Regions from separate parts of the Oceanimonas sp. AH20CE76 genome, predicted to be linked through region 4. Evidence: predicted binding sites of a transcription regulator. Region 4 holds the regulator's gene; each other region holds the start of a gene.

Region 1 (4,739 bases), 1.3 Mb from region 4:
CTTTTTACCGGCCGGCTTTTCCTTGCGCGGGCCAAACACCTTTTCCTTGCTGTCTTTGAGCGCCTGTCTGGCGTGATCAATATGCTCCTGGGTCAGCTCACCGCAGGGGTTGCCGTCGAGGTCAACACGGCTCATGCCGGCCTTGAGGCCGTGCAGATAACGCCAGCTGGAGGTGTACTGGCGCAACGCGGTGCGCAGCAAAGTCTTGGATACCTTGGGATCATCCGTCATGCGTGCCGCCAGATCCTGAAAGATACCAATCTTGAGCGGTTTGGCTTCGCCTTCCGCTACAAAACACTGGGGAAAGCACTCGGCCAGATAAGCAATGACTTCTTTACTGTTTTTCAGTTTTTCAGAGTTTTCCATGAATTACCTTGGGGTTTGAAACCAGTGGGCGCACCGCCCGTTGAAACCGGCATATTATAAGGGCCGCACCAACAAAAGCGACCCCGGCATATTACAGTATTGGCAGTACAGCCCGCACCAACGCAGACAAGCCCTGTTCATCGTGGGCATCAAAGCGATTTAAGTCAGGGCTGTCAATGTCCAGCACGCCCCAAACCTGCCCGTCAGCATCAGCCAGCGGCACCACAATTTCAGAATTGCTGGCGGCATCACAGGCAATATGACCGTCAAATGCATTGACATCGGCTACCCGCTGCACCTGATTGGTTGCGGCTGCTGTGCCACAGACCCCTTTACCAACGGGAATACGCACGCAGGCAGGCTTGCCCTGGAACGGGCCCAGCACCAGTTCATTGCCGTCATGCAGGTAAAAGCCGACCCAGTTAATGTTATCGAGGGACAGGTTCAGCAGTGCCGACAGGTTGGCCAGCTTGGCAATACGGTTGGGTTCGCCTTCGCACAAGGCCAGTGCCTGAGCGGTCAGGCTTTGATAAAATGTGTGTTTTTCGCTCATGGTGTCAGAGAGTTAACGGTTTTGGGTTAACTTACCTGCCCTTCAGGCAAATGAAAACCAAAGATGGTGATGAATGAATAAAAAAGATTCAAACAGCCGGGTTTTGCACTGGTCCGGGCTGATCAGCATGATGCGGCGACATAAAAAACAGCTGATCAGAGCCCACCTGCTGGCCATTGCCGGCACCCTGCTGGCGGTGCCTGTTCCCCTGCTGATGCCATTGCTGGTAGACGAAGTGCTGCTTGAGCAACCCGGCAGCCTGATTGCAGCCCTGAACCCTATATTGCCTGACAACTGGCAGACCGGAGTGGGGTATATTTTAGCGGTGCTGGTGGTGACACTGTTGCTGCGCGTTATGGCCCTGGTATTCAATATTTTGCAGGGGCGGCAGTTTGCCCGGGTAGCCAAACACATTACCTTTCAGATCCGCCAGCGTCTTACCCGCCAGCTGATGCGCACGCCCATGCGCACCTTTGAATCTGTGGGGGCCGGCAGTGTCAGCTCCCACTACATCACCGATGTGGAAACCCTTGACAAATTTCTGGGCGAAACACTGAGCCGGCTGCTGATAAGCCTGCTGAGTGTGATAGGCACTGCCGTGGTGCTGTTGCTGCTGAACTGGCAGCTGGGGCTGTTTATTCTGCTGCTTAACCCTGTGGTAGTGTTTTTTTCGAGCCGGCTCGGCTCAAAGGTAAAGTATCTCAAACGCAATGAGAACAAGGCTTTTGAGCTGTTTCAGCAGGCGCTGGTAGAAACCCTGGACGGCATTCAGGAAATTCGTGCGGCCAACCGGGAGCGCCACTATCTGCGCCGGGTCATCGACAGGGCCCGCGGCGTACGGGATACCGCCATTGAATATCACTGGAAAAGCGAAGCAGCCGGAAAGGCCAGTTTTCTGCTGTTTCTGTCCGGGGTGGAGTTATTTCGGGCCGTTGGCATGATCATGGTGTTGTTTACCGATCTTACTGTAGGTCAGATCTTTGCGGTGTTCAGCTACCTCTGGTTTATGATGGGGCCGGTACAGGAGTTGCTCAATATGCAGTATTCCTTCTATGCCGCCGATGCCGCTCGTAAACGCATTAACAGCATGCTGGCACTGGGCGGCGAGCCTGAGAGTCAGGGCCGCGTTAATCCTTTTACCGGCACCACTACCCTGCCCATTGATGTCAATCATCTGAGCTTTTCGTACGATGGTGAACGAAAAGTGCTGGATGACGTAAGCCTGAGCATTGCCGCCGGTGAAAAGGTCGCTCTGGTGGGTGCCAGTGGTGGCGGCAAGTCCACTTTTATTCAGCTGTTACTGGGGCTCTACCCGGCCGACAGCGGTGATATTCGCTTTGGTGGTGCCAGCAGTCAGGACATCGGGTTTGCCACCATTCGTGAGCATGTGGCCACCGTGCTGCAACAACCGGTGTTATTTAACGATACGGTGCGGGCCAACCTGAATCTGGGTGACGAACACCATGATGATGCCATCTGGCAGGCACTGAAGGTGGCACAGCTTGATGAGGTGGTAGCGGCCATGGACAAGGGCCTGGATACGGAAGTGGGCCGGCGGGGAGTACGGCTCTCGGGCGGACAACAACAGCGGCTGGCAGTGGCCCGCATGATCCTGAAAGACCCCGCCATTGTGATTCTGGATGAGGCTACCTCGGCGCTGGATACCGATACCGAGCAGCGGCTGCATCAGGCCATGTCCGGTTTTCTTAAAGGCCGCACCACCCTGATAGTGGCGCACCGGTTAAGTTCGGTACGCCAGGCAGACAGGGTAATCGTATTTGAAGACGGAAAAATCAGTCAGTCGGGCACTCATCATGAGTTGCTCGACCAGCCGGGGTTATATCGCACCCTGTACAGCTGATCAGGCAACGGCCTTTACTGCCTTGTTATCTTCATTGCCGGCATCAGTGCTCTGCTTGCCGGCAGCTTTTACCGGCTTTTTCTTGGGTCCCGCCAGCGCCTGCTGGTTTTCTGCCAGATACAGCGCCAGCGCTTCCCTGTCTTGCTCGTTAAGTGCGACCGGTGCCCCTTCCAGCACGGTTTCGATATGTTCAGCCTGATCGAGCAGCCGGTCATAGGCATCGGCTTCTTTTTTGTTGGTGAAGATCATCTTCTCAATCCCATTACGCACAACACGATATTGAACTTCTACAGCCATAGTGGACTCCTTATCTGTATAAACATACAGTAAACAAGCATCCCTGTTATTTCAAGGGTTAACTGGCAGCCCTGCTATTAAAGGCTAAAATTTGTAAAGGGAGCGCCTGTCTGGCGTTCTCTTAGCGCACGGCTCAGTCAATGAGCCATTCCCCTGAGCCAGGTACACGGATTTCGTACCTGGCTTTTTTTGCTTGCTGGTCTTTTACTCTGTTATGGCAATTTACTCGGACTTGTATTATTATTTCATCATCAATTGTATGTTGGCATAACTGATGTTTACTCTGGCCGCCGAATTACGTCACACCATGGATCAACTGGAGTCGGCCCTGGCCGCGCTTTGTCATGCCCTGCGCCAGCAGGCAGGCTCAGCGCCGGTGGCTGCCGTCTACGCCTTGCCAGATACGCCCACCGGCAAAGAGCACGACCCGGTAGAAACCATCACCATAGAGCAGCAGCTGTCGGGGCAGCCAGCGCTTGATGCTGCCCTTGCCGCCTTTGGCCGCTGGCATATCTCGCCCGGTTGCTCCGCCAAAGCCAGCTTTCGGCTGCCGGGCTTTGTGCTGCTCCCTGCAGCCAGCCACTCAGTCATCGCTCCTCTGGTAGAAGAGGTGAATAACCTTAAACAGACCTTTCGTGCTCTGGTACAGCAACTGGACGATAAAGACAAAAAGTTCACTCTGGTGCACGACACCTTTCCGGGTCTGATCACCCTGCAGGTATATCGTCAGCTCACGCTACTGCCTCGCTCCGCCTCCCGGCTAGGCTTTACTTGGGCCAACAAGCAAATTATTCAGAAGGTAGACAAGATAAAACTGGTGGAACAACTAATGCAAAGCCGGCTCTCCCTTCCTCCGCTGGTGGATGAGCACACCTGGCTGCAATGTATCGACCGTGAAATTTACGATGTAAAACGTCTGCCCGCTCACATTGAACTGCGCCTGCGCCGGCCGGTCAAAACCCATCCCATGGTCAATGTGCGCTGGCATGAACAGCTCACACCCCGTCAGCAGCAATTCAAGGCGCACCTGCCGCTGATATTGTGCCAGGATGAACTGCCGGCAGTCACGCCGTTGGGAAACTATCCTCCCGCGAACACCCGCAAGCGACGCAGTGCACGCATTGGCGGTGAGCCCTTGATTCCGCGGCTGCATATTTATCCGTATCAGCCCTGACATACTGCTGAGTGGCAGTGTTATCATGGCACAATGTTTCTTTTGTAACTGCTGGAGCCCGAAATGGCGCTGCCCCTTTCATTACTGTTGCTGCTGGCAAGCCTGGCCGGGCTGACGCCCCTTGCCATAGACATGTATCTCCCCAGCCTGCCCACCATTGCTGAAGATCTGGGTGTGCCCGTGTCACAGGCACAGCTGACCATCAGTGTTTATCTGGCCGGCTTTGCGCTGGGCCAGCTGTTTTACGGGCCGCTGGCCGATGCCACCGGGCGCAAGCCGGTGATGCTCGGCGGACTGGCGCTGTTTACCCTGGCAAGCCTGGGCTGTGCCTTTGCCAACAGCATTGAAACCCTGATGACCTTTCGGTTGCTGCAGGCACTGGGCGGGGCCGCCGGATCTGTGGTGCTCAACGCGCTGCTCAGAGACATGTTTGAGCGGGACATGTTCGCCAGAGTCATGTCCATGGTCATTCTGGTGATGACACTGGC
Region 2 (4,739 bases), 1.1 Mb from region 4:
GCGCACCATTCCTCAGGCCGATGCCATGAAGGAAGCCGGTGTTGACGTGGACCATGTGCTCGAGTTTGCCGTGCCCGACGAAGAAATCGTTAAGCGCATGAGCGGCCGCCGTGTGCATCCGGGCTCCGGCCGGGTTTATCACCTGGTTTATAATCCGCCCAAGGTAGAAGGCAAGGATGACGTGACCGGTGAAGAGCTGGTGATCCGCGCCGACGACGAAGAAGCCACCGTGCGCAAGCGTCTGGCGGTGTATCATGAGCAAACGGCTCCGCTTATCGATTATTACAAACAAGAAGCCGACGCCGGTCGTACCAAACACCATAAGGTAGACGGTACCCAGTCTGTTGAAGCGGTAAGCCGCGAGCTGACTGACATTTTGGCATAACGCTTTTATGATATAAGCCGGACCTGTTAAGGTCCGGCTTTTTGTTGTTGATAAAAGGCAGGTAACAAGGTGAAAACAGGCGTTTTACTGGTGAATCTGGGCACGCCTTCCGCGCCGACCTCGGTGGCGGTAAAGGCCTTTCTCAGTCAGTTTCTGCACGATTATCGGGTAGTGGATTTACCCCGCTCACTCTGGTGTCCGTTATTGCATGGCATTATTCTGCCGTTCCGCTCGCCCAAGGTTGCCAAATTGTATCAGGGTATCTGGTGGCCGGAAGGCTCACCACTGATGGTGGTGAGCAAGCGTCAGCAGGCGGGTTTGCAACAGGCACTGCAAGATGAAGGGATCGACATGCCGGTGGCGCTGGGCATGAGCTACGGTGAGCCGTCCATCGAGTCGGGCTGGCAACAGCTGAAAGAGCAGGGCGTCGGCAAAGTGATAGTGCTGCCCCTGTATCCGCAATATTCCGTCAGTACCACGGCCTCGGTGTTTGACAGCTGGGCCAAACTGATGAAAAAAGAGCGGCTGGTGCCTGCGCTGCGTTTTGTGCACGACTACCATGATTTCAGTGGTTATATCTCGGCGCTGGCTGATTCGGTGCGCAGTCACTGGGAGCAACATGGCCGCGGCGACATGCTGCTGTTGTCTTACCATGGTATTCCCAAGCGCTTTGAAAACGAAGGTGACCCTTACGGGCAGCAGTGTCATCGCACGTCAGAGCTGCTGGCCGCAGAGCTGGGGCTGGAGCCCCACCAGTGGCGTACTACCTTTCAGTCCCGCTTTGGCCGGGAAGAATGGCTGCAGCCTTACACTGACAAAACCATGGAAAAGCTGCCGAAAGAAGGCATTAAAAAGCTGGATGTGATCTGCCCGGCATTTTCTGCTGACTGTCTGGAAACCCTGGAAGAGATTGCCGGTGAGAACAAGGAGATTTTTCTCAAGGCAGGCGGCGAGCAATATCATTATATTCCGGCCCTGAACGACAATCCGGCCCATATTCGCATGCTGATGGATCTGGTGCGCCGCGAGCTGGTGTGATGATGTTGATTGTTGCCAAGGAAGCAACTTGTAGCTGCCGCTTTAGCCGGCAGGGCCTGTGTAACAGGTCCTAAAGACTCCAGGTTTACGCCAGCTAAAGCGGCGTCTACGATTGCGATACACTTTGGTTAAAACCTGAAACCGGCGCTGCATCGTTGCAGCGCCGGTTTTTTATTGCCCGTCAAATACTCAGTGCAGCGTGCCGGCGGGCACTGCCGGACTGATCACAAAAAGGCGTCCGCTGGCTTGCCGGTTGCGCAAAAAGGCTCCATCTTGCTCTTGCCAGCATACCACGGCGGCAATGGCAGGACTGGCCAGCGCGCGTTGTAGCTGAGCGGCATTCAGCTGCCGGGCATCAATAACGCGGGCAGGGTTCAGGCCAGTGGCAGCCAGGGTTTTACGGCACAGCCGGCCGGGTGCATTGGCAATCACAATCCAGCCGGTGCTGGTCTGGCTGAGGGCCACCAGCCGGGACAGCTCGCCCGCCTGAGAGGCTGTGGAGTGGGTGACACAACTGCGTGAAGAAGTACGGCTGTGTGCTGCCTGATTGCGGGTTAATGAAAGGTTCATCATGGTTCGCCCCTGCCTGTTGCTTTACTGTTTATATATACAGTATTCGTGTGGGGCGCTTTGGTCAATATTTAACTGTATAAATTTACAGTTGTGGAGGGTGCAATGGATAAAACCCAACTGGAACGCATGGATATTCATATGGTGCTGAGCATAGTCAATGAGAAGCTGCGTATAGAATGCGACAGCCTGGATGCACTCTTGTCACGCTATGAACTGGACGGTGGCTGGCTGGCGGCGCGCATGGCCCAGATTGGCTATCGTTACGACAGCCACAGCAATCAGTTTCGGGGTGCCTGCAAATAAGCGGCTGTTGCTTGAACTCACGACACCGGACTGACATAGTCCGGTTTTTTATTGGCAGGAGAACACAATGGACGCAAATTTCTGGCACGAGCGCTGGCAAGCCGCCCGCATCGGCTTTCACCAAAGTGACATTAATGCCCACCTGCAACAATGCTGGGAGCACACCGATGCCGAGGCTGGTAATGAAGTGCTGGTGCCGCTGTGCGGTAAAAGTCTGGATATGCGCTGGCTGGCAGAGCAGGGCCATGCGGTGGCCGGCTTTGAGCTGTCGCCGCTGGCGGTGAAAGATTTTTTCACCGATGCCGGTTTAACCCCTTCCTGCAAAGAAGAAGGAGCATTTTTATGCTGGCAGCAGGGGCCGTTCAGCTTGTATGAAGGCGACTTTTTCAAGGCAGCCGATCTTGGCCTGAGCTTTAAACTGGCCTACGACAGAGCCGCCCTGATTGCTCTGCCGCCGGCCATGCGCCCGGCTTATGCCAAACAGCTGGCCGAATTGCTGGAAAGTGACGGGCGTGTATTGATGATAACGGTGGATCACGACGCTCAAGAAGATCAAACACCGCCGTTTGCTGTCAAGGAAGCGGATGTGCGAGCCTTGTTTGCACCTTATTTTGAGATAAGCCTGCTGGAACATACCTGCCTCGGAGCGCAACACAGGCGGGTGGCCTCAGGTGAATGCAGCTATTTTGATGAACTGTGTTTTTTGCTTACTCGGCGCTAAGCAGTTGTTAATTCAGTGTGCGATCAGGTTAACAGAATGGGATTGAGAGCCCGTTTTGGCGTTTTTATTAGTGTAATATTCCGATGTGTGCTTTCAGCATGAAATCTTTATCTGTAAAATAACTATTCATTACGCGCTTAATCCTGTGCGGTATTATGCGCAAATGTTGGTCTTTTTATGCATTGGTTGCCGTTTGCATAGCAACATGGCAAGGAGTATTCATGGAAAAAACGCTGGCGGGCCAGAGTGGTGGCATACGCAACTGGCTGATGTTTTTGCTACCGTCCCTGGCAGGTATTTTGCTGTTTATGACGCCGGTAGCCTGGCAGGGCGACATCACCATCATGATAGCGGTGCTGGCCAAAAGCGTGCAGGGCGCGCTGGCGGATCAGTTGCCGGCTGTGGTCACCGGTCTGATTGTATTTTCTGCTCTGCTCACTCTGTTTGTTACCATAGTCAAGCCTGCCCGTGTCCTGAATAGTGCCTTTCTGAACACCTTGTTCAATGTGCGTCCGGTCTGGTTGCTAAGCCGGCTGCTGGGCGCTGTTTTTGTGCTGCTGGTGCAGTTTCAGGTGGGCCCGCAGCTGCTTTACAGCGGTGATACCGGCGGTCTGGTGCTGAACGATCTGCTGCCGGTACTGTTTTCGGTGTTTATTTTTGCCGGCCTGTTGCTGCCGTTATTGCTGGACTTTGGTCTGCTGGAGCTGGTGGGCACCCTGCTCACCGGCATCATGCGTCCAGTGTTCCGGCTGCCCGGCCGTTCGGCAGTAGACTGCATGGCCTCCTGGCTGGGTGACGGCAGTGTGGGCATTTTGCTGACCAGCAAGCAATATGAAGGCCATCACTATACCCAGCGTGAGGCTGCCGTGATTGGTACCACTTTTTCGGCGGTGTCCATTACTTTCAGTCTGGTGGTGCTGGCCCAGGTGAAGCTGGAGCACATGTTTCTGCCCTTTTACGGGGCCGTGTGCCTGGCCGGCGTGGTGGCGGCCATTGTAGTGCCCCGGCTGCCGCCCCTGTGCTGGAAACAAGACACCTTTATTAATGGTGAGGCCCGGCCGGCGAATGCCGAAGTCACTCCTGAAGGCTATTCCCGCCTGGGTCATGGCGTGCAGCTGGCGCTGGCCCGGGCCGGCAAGGTAGAAAGCCTGGGGCAGGTGGCCCGCACCGGCGTGCACAATGCCCTGGACATGCTGTTGGGCGTGCTGCCGGTGGTGATGGCATTTGGCACCCTGGCACTGGTGATTGCCGAAACCACGCCGCTGTTTACCTGGCTGGGTGTGCCTTTTGTTCCTCTGCTTGAGCTGCTGGGCATTCCTGAGGCGGTGGCGGCATCCCAGACCATAGTGGTGGGCTTTGCCGATATGTTTATTCCCGCCATTCTGGCCAGCTCCATAGAAAGTGACATGACCCGCTTTGTGATTGCGGCCTTGTCAGTTACCCAACTTATCTATATGTCGGAAGTGGGGGCCCTGCTGCTGGGCAGCAAAATTCCGGTAAACATCGTGGAGCTGTTTGTCATTTTTCTGATGCGCACCCTGGTGACGCTGCCGGTGATTGCGCTGGCGGCCCATTTGGTATTCTGAGCACAAGGCGCTCTATACTTCGGCTGACACCAGGCTGAACAGGAGCGCTTATGTATCAGAATGTACTGGATTTCTGGTTCGATGAATTAAAACCGGCCCAGTGGTGGCAAAAGAGCAAGGCGCTGGATGAAGA
Region 3 (4,739 bases), 1.4 Mb from region 4:
ATTTCGTTTATGCCTGCCCGAGCCGCAGCCCGTGCGGCTTACCGAGCATCTGGATCAGTGCTGGCTGCCTTTTGAGCAGGCACTGGCCAAGGCCGGCTCCTGGACCAACCGGGAGGCCATTGGCAGGCTGATAAACAATAGATAACAGGAGATTGAGTTTATGGCAGGTCACAGTAAATGGGCCAACATCAAGCACCGCAAGGCGGCACAGGACGCCAAACGCGGCAAGATCTTCACCAAGCTGATCCGTGAGCTGACTACCGCCGCCCGCGAAGGCGGCTCCGATGCCGCGTCCAACCCGCGGCTGCGCGCCGCCGTGGACAAGGCGCTGTCCAACAACATGACCCGGGACACCATAGACAGAGCCGTAAAACGCGGTGCCGGTGAGCTGGACGGTCAGCAGCTGGAAACCGTGGTGTATGAAGGTTATGGCCCGGGTGGCACCGCTGTGATGGTGGAGTGCATGACCGATAACCGCAACCGCACCGTATCGGAAGTGCGCCATGCCTTTTCAAAGAGCGGCGGCAACCTGGGCACCGACGGCTCCGTGGCTTATCTGTTCGAGAAAAAGGGCGTGATCAGCTACGCCGAGGCCGACGAAGAAACCGTGATGGAAGCGGCGCTGGAAGCCGGTGCCGACGATGTGGTGGTCAACGATGACGACTCCGTTGATGTGTATACCCAGTGGGAAGAGTTCGGCTCGGTCAAGGATGCGCTGGACGCCAGCGGATTGGAAGCCGATAACGCCGAAGTGACCATGATACCGTCCACCAAGGCGGAGCTGGATGAAGACACGGCCCCCAAACTGCTGCGCCTGATCGACATGCTGGAAGATCTGGACGACGTGCAGGAGGTCTATCACAACGGTGATATCTCCGACGAACTGGCTGAACAGCTCTGACGCCCTTCGGGCAGCTATAAGCTTTAAGCTGTCAGCTTTAAGTGGTGGGGCCTGCAGGCCCCCGTTTCAACGGGGCAATGGTGCCTTATATAACACGGTTTGCCCCAATAAATCGGGGCCTTGGCCGTTCAGCAGGTTGGTGATGAGCGAAGCGAATCCCAACGTGGGAACTGCCGGCGACATCGCCTTTGAACCTTAATAAATCATGCTCAGCCGACTCGATCAGCTTACCGCTGATAGCTTATGGCTTACAGCTGTTGAGAGCTGGTTTTTGATGTCCATTATTCTCGGAATTGACCCCGGCTCGCGCATTACCGGCTACGGTGTGGTGCGCCAGACCGGCAGTAAAATGGAGTACCTGGGCTCGGGCTGCATTCGCATGACCGACGAAGCCCTGGCACCCAGACTCAAGAAAATCTACGACGGGGTAAGCGAGATTATTTTGCAGTTTCGCCCCGATTTGTTTGCCATTGAGCAGGTATTTATGGCGCGCAACCCCGATTCGGCGCTCAAGCTGGGGCAGGCCCGGGGCGCGGCCATAGTGGCGGCGGCCAATGCCGGACTGGAGGTGGCGGAATATTCCGCCCGCCAGATCAAGCAGGCGGTAGTGGGGCAGGGCGGTGCCGGCAAGGATCAGGTGCAGCATATGGTGGTGCGCCTGCTCAGTCTGCCGGGCACGCCCCAGGCTGATGCCGCTGATGCCCTGGCGGTGGCCCTGTGCCACGGCCACACCCGTCAGAGCCTGATCAGCATGGCCGGTCAGGTGCGCGGCACTGCTCGAAAACGGCTTCGCTAAGGCGAAACCGCTTTCTCAAGCTATAAGCTGTCAGTTTTAAGCTATAAGCCGATCGAGTGGCTGTAGGTACTTCATCGTATCTGTGGTTTCGACGTTGCTTGTCGAATGGCGCTCATGCCAGCGCGGGAGTGACTAACTTCCAGACAATATTGCCCCACCAACACGGCTCAATATCGGCAGGCAACACCACTTACAGCTGACAGCTTATCGCTTACAGCTGGTTTCATGGATATTTATCCAGTTATTTATTATTCTTGGCCCAGTTTTGTCCTGATTAGCGGAGCGCCCTGTGATTGGTCGGTTAAAAGGTATTATCGTTGAAAAGCAGCCCCCGGAGATATTGCTGGATGTGAATGGCGTGGGCTATGAGGTGACTCTGCCCATGAGCTGCTTTTACGAGTTGCCCAATGTAGGCGAGGCGGCCACCGTACTCACTCATTTTGTGGTGCGGGAAGATGCCCAGCTGCTGTTTGGTTTTAATACCAAAACCGAGCGGGCGCTGTTCCGCGAGCTTATCAAGACCAACGGCGTAGGACCCAAGCTGGCGCTGGCCATTCTTTCGGGCATGACGGCGGATCAGTTTATTCATAACGTTGAACAGGGCGAGATAGCGGCGCTGGTCAAGCTGCCTGGCGTGGGCAAGAAAACCGCCGAACGGCTGATTGTGGAAATGCGCGACCGGCTCAAGGGCTTTGGCGGTTACGATCTGTTCAATCCGGCACCGGCATCACCGGGCATGGCCGGTGGCGGTGCCAAGGACGAGGCCCTGGCTGCCCTGCAGGCGCTGGGCTACAAGGCCGGTCAGGCCGAGCAGCTGATGAAAAAAATTGCCAAACCCGGTATGGACGCGGAGCAGCTGATCCGCGAAGCGCTCAAGAGCATGGGATAAACCATGATAGAAGCAGATCGTTTTATCAATCCGGCTCCCAGGCAGGAAGAGGAAGCCATTGACCGCGCCATACGGCCCAAGGCGCTGGCGGACTATCGTGGTCAGGATCATGTGCGCGGCCAGATGGAAATCTTTATCGAAGCCGCACGCCGGCGGGAAGAAGCGCTGGATCACCTGTTGATCTTCGGTCCGCCCGGCCTGGGCAAGACCACGCTTGCCAATATAGTGGCCAACGAGATGGGCGTGAGCATCAAAACCACGTCGGGGCCCGTGCTGGAAAAAGCCGGCGATCTGGCGGCCATGCTCACCAACCTTGAGCCCGGTGATGTGCTCTTTATTGATGAAATTCATCGCCTCAGTCCGGTGGTGGAAGAAATTCTCTATCCGGCAATGGAAGACTATCAGCTTGATATCATGATTGGTGAAGGCCCGGCTGCCCGCTCCATCAAGCTGGAGTTGCCGCCCTTTACCCTGGTGGGGGCCACCACCCGGGCCGGCTCGCTCACTTCACCGCTCAGGGATCGCTTTGGCATAGTGCAGCGGCTGGAGTTTTATCAGGTGGCTGATCTGGCCCACATTATCAGCCGCAGCGCCGGCAAGCTGGGTTTGACCATAGATGACGATGGTGCGCTGGAAATGGCCCGCCGGGCACGGGGCACGCCGCGTATTGCCAACCGCCTGCTGCGCCGGGTGCGCGACTTTGCCGAGGTAAAGGGCAGCGGTGCCATCGACGCCGCCATTGCCGCCCAGGCACTGGACATGCTGGATGTTGACAAGCAGGGCTTTGACTATATGGATCGCAAGCTGCTGATGGCGGTGCTCGACAAGTTTATGGGCGGCCCGGTGGGCCTCGATAACCTGGCCGCGGCCATTGGTGAAGAAAAGGAAACCATTGAAGACGTGATAGAGCCCTATCTCATTCAACAGGGTTTTTTGCAGCGGACTCCCCGGGGGCGTATGGCCACCCCCCGCGCTTACCTGCACTTCGGCTTCGATCTTCCCGACGCCTGACGCCAGCTGAAAGCTGGAAGTGGTTTTGGCTGCGAGCCCTGAGCCGTGCTTGTAAAGGGCTGTGTCGTTTGTCGGATGGATTCCGGGGCAAGCCCGGAGTCCATTTCACAGAAAACTCCGCATCTGCAGTTACAACACTTCACGCCCGAGCAACTCCACTTACAGCTGAAAGCTTACGGCTTCTAGCTCCCCGAAGGGGTTCGGGTCAATCAATGTCGTTCCCTGCAGCTCACTTCTTCTTTCACGGCACAGACTTGGTTATAGTAACTGTATCTTTTTGGCCGTATTTCCGGGATTTGCATGTCTCAAACGCCATTTCACTGGCCGGTGCGTATCTATTATGAAGATACCGATGCCGGCGGCATTGTTTATAACGCCAACTATCTGAAATTTATGGAAAGGGCCCGCACCGAGTGGTTGCGCCATCTGGGCATTGAGCAGGATGGCCTGCTCAATGAGGGGATTGCCTTTGTAGTGCGCCGGGTAGAAATGGATCTGCGCCGGGCGGCTCGGTTCAATGATGCACTAATGGTCACCGTCACGGTGAAAATGCTGAAACGTGCCTCTATTGTGTTTGAGCAGGAAATTCTGGATCATGCGGGCCTTTGTCTGGTTAGGGGCGAGGTGGTTATTGCCTGTGTGGATATCACCAAAATGAAGCCTTTTGCCATTCCTGAGTCACTGACGGGAGTATTATCCGGTGCACGCTGAAATTTCATTTATAGGCCTTTTCTGGCAGGCCAGTCTGCTGGTAAAACTGGTGATGCTGGGGCTGGTGGGCATGTCTGTGCTGAGCTGGGCACTGATCATCAACCGCCGCCGGGTGCTGAATGCCGCCCGGGCCGATGCTGACAAGTTTGAAGACAAGTTCTGGTCCGGCGCTGATCTCAGCCGGCTCTATCATGAGTCCAATGCCCGGCGCGACAGCCTGGCGGGCATGGAGCAGATTTTTCACTCCGGCTTTCGTGAATTTGTTCGCCTGCAAAAGCAGGGCCGGCCACAGGACACCATTATCGAAGGCACTTACCGTACCATGCGGGTAGCACTGTCCCGGGAAGTGGACCGGCTGGAAGCCAATTTGTCTGTGCTGGCTACTATTGGCTCCATCAGTCCCTATATCGGTCTTTTTGGCACCGTTTGGG
Region 4 (4,739 bases):
CGGTGCGGTCAAGTTAAACGGCCAGGCAGGACCCGATGAGTTTTTATGTCTTTGTTATTCCAAGAAACAAACACGACGCCCAGCATAGACAGTGAGTGGCACTGGGGCCAGTTGCCACCGGCATTACCGGCGCTGCAAAGCTGGCTGCATGAGCCGGGCTCGCTGACCCGCCGGTTGCGGCGTCATTGTGCACAGTTTCATGTAAAAGTGCTGGCCGATGGCGTATTAAGGCCGCTGATGCCGGCGCAGGCCGAATGGCTGCAGGCCGGACAAGGCTACTGCCGGGAAGTGCTGCTGTGCTGCGATAATCTTCCCTGGGTCTATGCCACCTCGCTGTATTCTCCGGCCACTCAGGCAGCGCTGCCGGCCTTGTCCGGTCTGGGCAGCAAGGCGCTGGGCGAGCTGATGTTTAAAGCGCCGGATCTGACCCGCACTCCCTTTGAACTGGCCGGCCTGACCCCAACCCAATATCAGCAGCTGGCTGCACATGCGGGGCTGGCCGCCACCGAGCCGGCCATCATGCCCTGGGCCCGTCGCTCTGCCCTCAGCACCGGCAAAGCCAGCGTGCTGGTCACCGAACTGTTTTTGCCGAATTCGGCCCCTTATCAGGATTTAGTATGACCACCCTGACGTCTCCTTCCCGTCCGCGCTGGCGCGCCTATATGGCGCTGGCCCGTCTCGACAAGCCCATTGGCACCCTGCTGCTGCTGTGGCCCACCCTGTGGGCACTGTGGATAGCCGCCGAAGGCATGCCCTCACTCTGGCTGCTGGTGGTATTTGTGGCCGGTGTGTTTTCCATGCGCTCTGCCGGCTGTGTGATCAACGACTATGCCGACCGGCATATCGACGGTCATGTAAAACGCACCCATGCCCGGCCGCTGCCCTCCGGTGAACTGACCGAGCGCCAGGCCCTGAGCTTTTTTGCCCTGCTGGTGGGCATTTCTTTTGTGCTGGTGCTCACCACCAACCTGTTTACCATTGGTCTGGCATTTGCCGGCTTGTTCTGGGCGGCGCTCTATCCCTTTATGAAGCGCTACACCCATCTGCCTCAGCTGTTTCTGGGCATTGCTTTTTCATGGGCCATTCCCATGGCCTTTGCCGCCGCCAGCAATGAACTGCCTGCCGGGCTCTGGTTGCTGTTTGCCGCCAACCTCACCTGGACCATTGCCTACGACACCATGTATGCCATGGTAGACAGAGACGACGACCTCAAAATTGGCGTTAAATCCACCGCCATTCTATTTGGCCGGCACGACAAGCTCATAGTGGGCCTGCTGCAGCTGGCCACCCTTTTTCTGCTGGTTGCCGCCGGCCGGACCTTTGAACTGGGCGCGCCCTTCTACTGGGGCTTGCTGGTGGCCGCCGGCCTGTTTGTGTATCAGCAACGGCTGATCCGCGACCGGGAGCGCATGCCCTGCTTTCGCGCCTTTCTTAACAACAACCACGCCGGCATGGCCATCTTCGCCGGCCTGGTGCTGGCGCTGTGGTAAATAAAGCGGCTTTGATCTTGCTCGAAGTGGCAGTAGGGCTTGCCGTAGCCGACCATAAAACGCCATGGATGGCATTTTCGAGCGTTACATGGAGGTCTTGTAGCGTGTCGGCGGAGTGGAACCGCACTGCCGCTTCGCACTGCGGGGCTTGCTCTGTGCTGATTACTGGATATACTGACAGTTAACTGTATAAACAGACAGGTCTCATCATGAAAGCCCTAACTCCCCGCCAGTCTCAGGTGCTGGACATCATCAAGGATCATATTCAGCAAACCGGCATGCCACCCACCCGGGTGGAAATTGCCAAGGTGCTGGGGTTCAAGTCTGCCAATGCCGCCGAAGAACACCTCAAGGCCCTGGCCAAAAAGGGCGTGATTGAAATGATGCCCGGCACGTCACGGGGCATTCGTCTCGCCGGTGAAGAAGCAGAGCAAGAGCCGGGCCTGCCGCTGATTGGCCGGGTGGCCGCCGGCGAACCCATACTGGCGCAGCAACACATAGAAAGCCACTATCAGCTCGACCCGGGCCTGTTTCATCCGTCGGCCGACTTTCTGCTGCGGGTGCAGGGCATGAGCATGAAAAACATCGGCATTATGGACGGCGATCTGCTGGCGGTGCACAAGGTGCAGGAAGCCCGCAACGGTCAGGTAGTGGTCGCCCGCCTCGACGACGAAGTCACGGTAAAGCGCTTTCAGCGCAAGGGCAACAAGGTCAACCTGCTGCCTGAAAACGAAGAGCTCTCACCCATTGAAGTAGATCTGCGCACTCAGGAACTGATTATTGAAGGCCTGGCCGTAGGCGTGATTCGCAACGGCGACTTCTGAGCCGCTTCTTGATTCGGCAGGCCGCTGTCTCATCATGGCCTGCCAATCCCCAATCCCCAATCCCCAATCCCCAATCCCCAATCCCCAATCCCCAATCCCCAATCCCCAATCCCCAATCCCCAATCCCCAATCCCCAATCCCCAATCCCCAATCCCCAATCCCCAATCCCCAATCTCCGCTTTTACATTTTACATTTCCTTAACTGCTGCTTTACTTAAAACACCGAATGGAAGCATGTAGTCATTTGGGTAAAACCGCCGAGTACTCCGGTTTACAGGATGAAATGATTGGGGGTGCACGTGAAGCCTATTCTGCTGCTGTGGCCATTACTGGCCGTTATGCCTGCACAAGCGCAAACACGCCTTAACATGACCGAAGGGGTCACCGATATCAGCCAGCAGGTATACGGGCTGCACATGACCATTCTGGCCATTTGTGCCGTTATTGGTCTGGTGGTGTTCGGCATTATGTTCTGGGCCATGATTCATCATCGCAAATCCAAAGGGGCTCAGGCGGCCCAGTTTCACGAAAGCACCAGGGTCGAAATTCTCTGGACCCTTATTCCCTTCGTTATTCTTATCGCCATGGCAGTACCCGCCACCAAAACCCTGGTGGCCATGGAAGACGCCTCCGAGTCGGATCTCACCGTCCAGATCACCGGCTCCCAATGGAAATGGCACTACAAATATTTTAATGAAGGCGTCGAGTTCTACAGCCTGCTGGCCACCATGCCCGAGCAGATTCAGGGGCAAATCAACAAGGGCGAAAATTACCTACTGGAAGTGGATCAGCCCCTGGTGCTGCCCACGGATCGCAAGGTGCGTTTTCTGATCACCTCCGACGACGTAATCCACTCCTGGTGGATGCCTGCTTTTGCGGTAAAAAAGGACGCCGTGCCCGGTTTTATTAATGAAGCCTGGACCCGCATCAATGAGCCCGGCCTTTATCGCGGTCAGTGCGCCGAGCTGTGCGGCAAGGATCACGGCTTTATGCCTATCGTCGTTGATGCCCGCGCGCCGGAAGAGTTTGACGGTTGGCTGGCTCAGCTGAAAACCGAGCAGGCCGAGGCTAAAGCTGCCGAACAGGATCTGCTGGGCATGGAAATGAGCATGGAAGAATTGATGACCCTGGGTGAACAGGTATATCAGAAAGCCTGCGCCGCCTGTCATCAGCCCGGCGGCACCGGCCTGCCCGGTGTGTTTCCGGCGCTCAAAGGCAGTGAGCTGGTGCTGAACGACCGCGCCGCCCATATAGATATAGTGCTGTACGGCAAGGCCGGTACCGCCATGCAGAGCTTTGACAAACAGCTGACGCTGAAAGAGCTGGCAGCGGTCATCACCTATGAGCGTAACGCCTGGGGCAACAACACCGGTGACTTGGTGCAGCCCAAAGACATTGATCAGGCCCGGCAGGGACAATAGGGGGCAGCATGACACAGATGGATCGCACGGAAACCGCCGACATTCACCTCACTGGTGATGAACATCATCACGGCCCCGCCAGGGGCATAGGCCGCTGGCTGTTTACCACCAACCACAAAGACATTGGCACCATGTATCTGCTGTTCAGCCTCACCATGTTCTTTGTGGGCGGGGCCATGGCCATGGTAATCCGGGCCGAGCTGTTTCAGCCCGGGCTGCAGCTGGTGGAGCCCAACTTCTTTAACCAGATGACCACCATGCACGGCCTGGTGATGATCTTCGGTGCCGTCATGCCGTCTTTTGTGGGGCTGGCCAACTGGATGATTCCCATGATGATAGGCGCGCCCGACATGGCACTGCCGCGCATGAACAACTGGAGCTTCTGGATTCTGCCCTTTGCCTTTGTGCTGATGCTGGGCTCCCTGTTTGTGCCCGGCGGCGGCCCCAACTTCGGCTGGACCTTCTACGCGCCCCTGTCTACCACCTATGGCCCCGACAGCACAGCGCTGTTTGTGTTTGCCATTCATATTATGGGCATCAGTTCCATTATGGGGGCCATTAACGTCATTGTGACCATCTGGAACCTGCGAGCGCCGGGCATGACCTGGATGAAGCTGCCCATGTTCTGCTGGACCTGGTTTATTACCGCCTTTCTGCTGATTGCGGTGATGCCGGTGCTGGCGGGGGCTGCCACCATGGTGCTGACCGACAAATACTTCGGCACCAGCTTTTTTGAAGCCGCCGGGGGCGGGGATCCTGTGCTGTTTCAGCATATTTTCTGGTTCTTTGGTCACCCCGAGGTCTACATCATGATATTGCCGAGCTTTGGCATTATCTCGGCCATCATTCCCGCCTTCAGCCGCAAGCGGCTGTTCGGTTATGCCTCCATGGTGTATGCCACCGCCTCCATTGCCGGCCTCAGTTTTCTGGTGTGGGCCCACCATATGTTTACCGTGGGCATGCCGGTGGCGGCGGAGCTGTTCTTTATGTACTGCACCATGCTG

The links. The regulator LexA, encoded in region 4, represses DNA repair genes until DNA is damaged. The targets are predictions, from matches to a motif close to ANCTGTNTNNNNANACAGNT.
Region 1: a site for LexA is predicted at 3,090-3,109, ahead of N2M06_RS07655 (YebG family protein). Genes of this name have one in related genera too.
Region 2: a site for LexA is predicted at 2,067-2,086, ahead of N2M06_RS06415 (DUF4250 domain-containing protein). Genes of this name have one in related genera too.
Region 3: a site for LexA is predicted at 1,921-1,940, ahead of ruvA (Holliday junction branch migration protein RuvA). Genes of this name have one in related genera too.

The regions. Positions count from the first base shown of each region.
Region 1 is NZ_CP155481.1:1,570,820-1,575,558, reverse strand. It holds gene proQ (RNA chaperone ProQ) at 1-366, opposite strand, end outside; gene N2M06_RS07665 (GAF domain-containing protein) at 458-919, opposite strand; gene N2M06_RS07660 (ABC transporter ATP-binding protein) at 993-2,780, shown strand; gene N2M06_RS07655 (YebG family protein) at 2,781-3,077, opposite strand; gene N2M06_RS07650 (DNA replication terminus site-binding protein) at 3,352-4,251, shown strand; gene N2M06_RS07645 (Bcr/CflA family multidrug efflux MFS transporter) at 4,315-4,739, shown strand, end outside.
Region 2 is NZ_CP155481.1:1,309,163-1,313,901, forward strand. It holds gene adk (adenylate kinase) at 1-385, shown strand, start outside; gene hemH (ferrochelatase) at 455-1,423, shown strand; gene N2M06_RS06410 (cell division inhibitor) at 1,613-1,996, opposite strand; gene N2M06_RS06415 (DUF4250 domain-containing protein) at 2,099-2,299, shown strand; gene N2M06_RS06420 (thiopurine S-methyltransferase) at 2,367-3,020, shown strand; gene N2M06_RS06425 (YjiH family protein) at 3,242-4,606, shown strand.
Region 3 is NZ_CP155481.1:2,064,561-2,069,299, reverse strand. It holds gene nudB (dihydroneopterin triphosphate diphosphatase) at 1-145, shown strand, start outside; gene N2M06_RS10090 (YebC/PmpR family DNA-binding transcriptional regulator) at 161-901, shown strand; gene ruvC (crossover junction endodeoxyribonuclease RuvC) at 1,176-1,697, shown strand; gene ruvA (Holliday junction branch migration protein RuvA) at 1,987-2,586, shown strand; gene ruvB (Holliday junction branch migration DNA helicase RuvB) at 2,590-3,597, shown strand; gene ybgC (tol-pal system-associated acyl-CoA thioesterase) at 3,898-4,308, shown strand; gene tolQ (protein TolQ) at 4,298-4,739, shown strand, end outside.
Region 4 is NZ_CP155481.1:228,370-233,108, forward strand. It holds gene N2M06_RS01155 (chorismate lyase) at 46-621, shown strand; gene ubiA (4-hydroxybenzoate octaprenyltransferase) at 618-1,490, shown strand; gene lexA (transcriptional repressor LexA) at 1,700-2,314, shown strand; gene coxB (cytochrome c oxidase subunit II) at 2,602-3,735, shown strand; gene ctaD (cytochrome c oxidase subunit I) at 3,753-4,739, shown strand, end outside.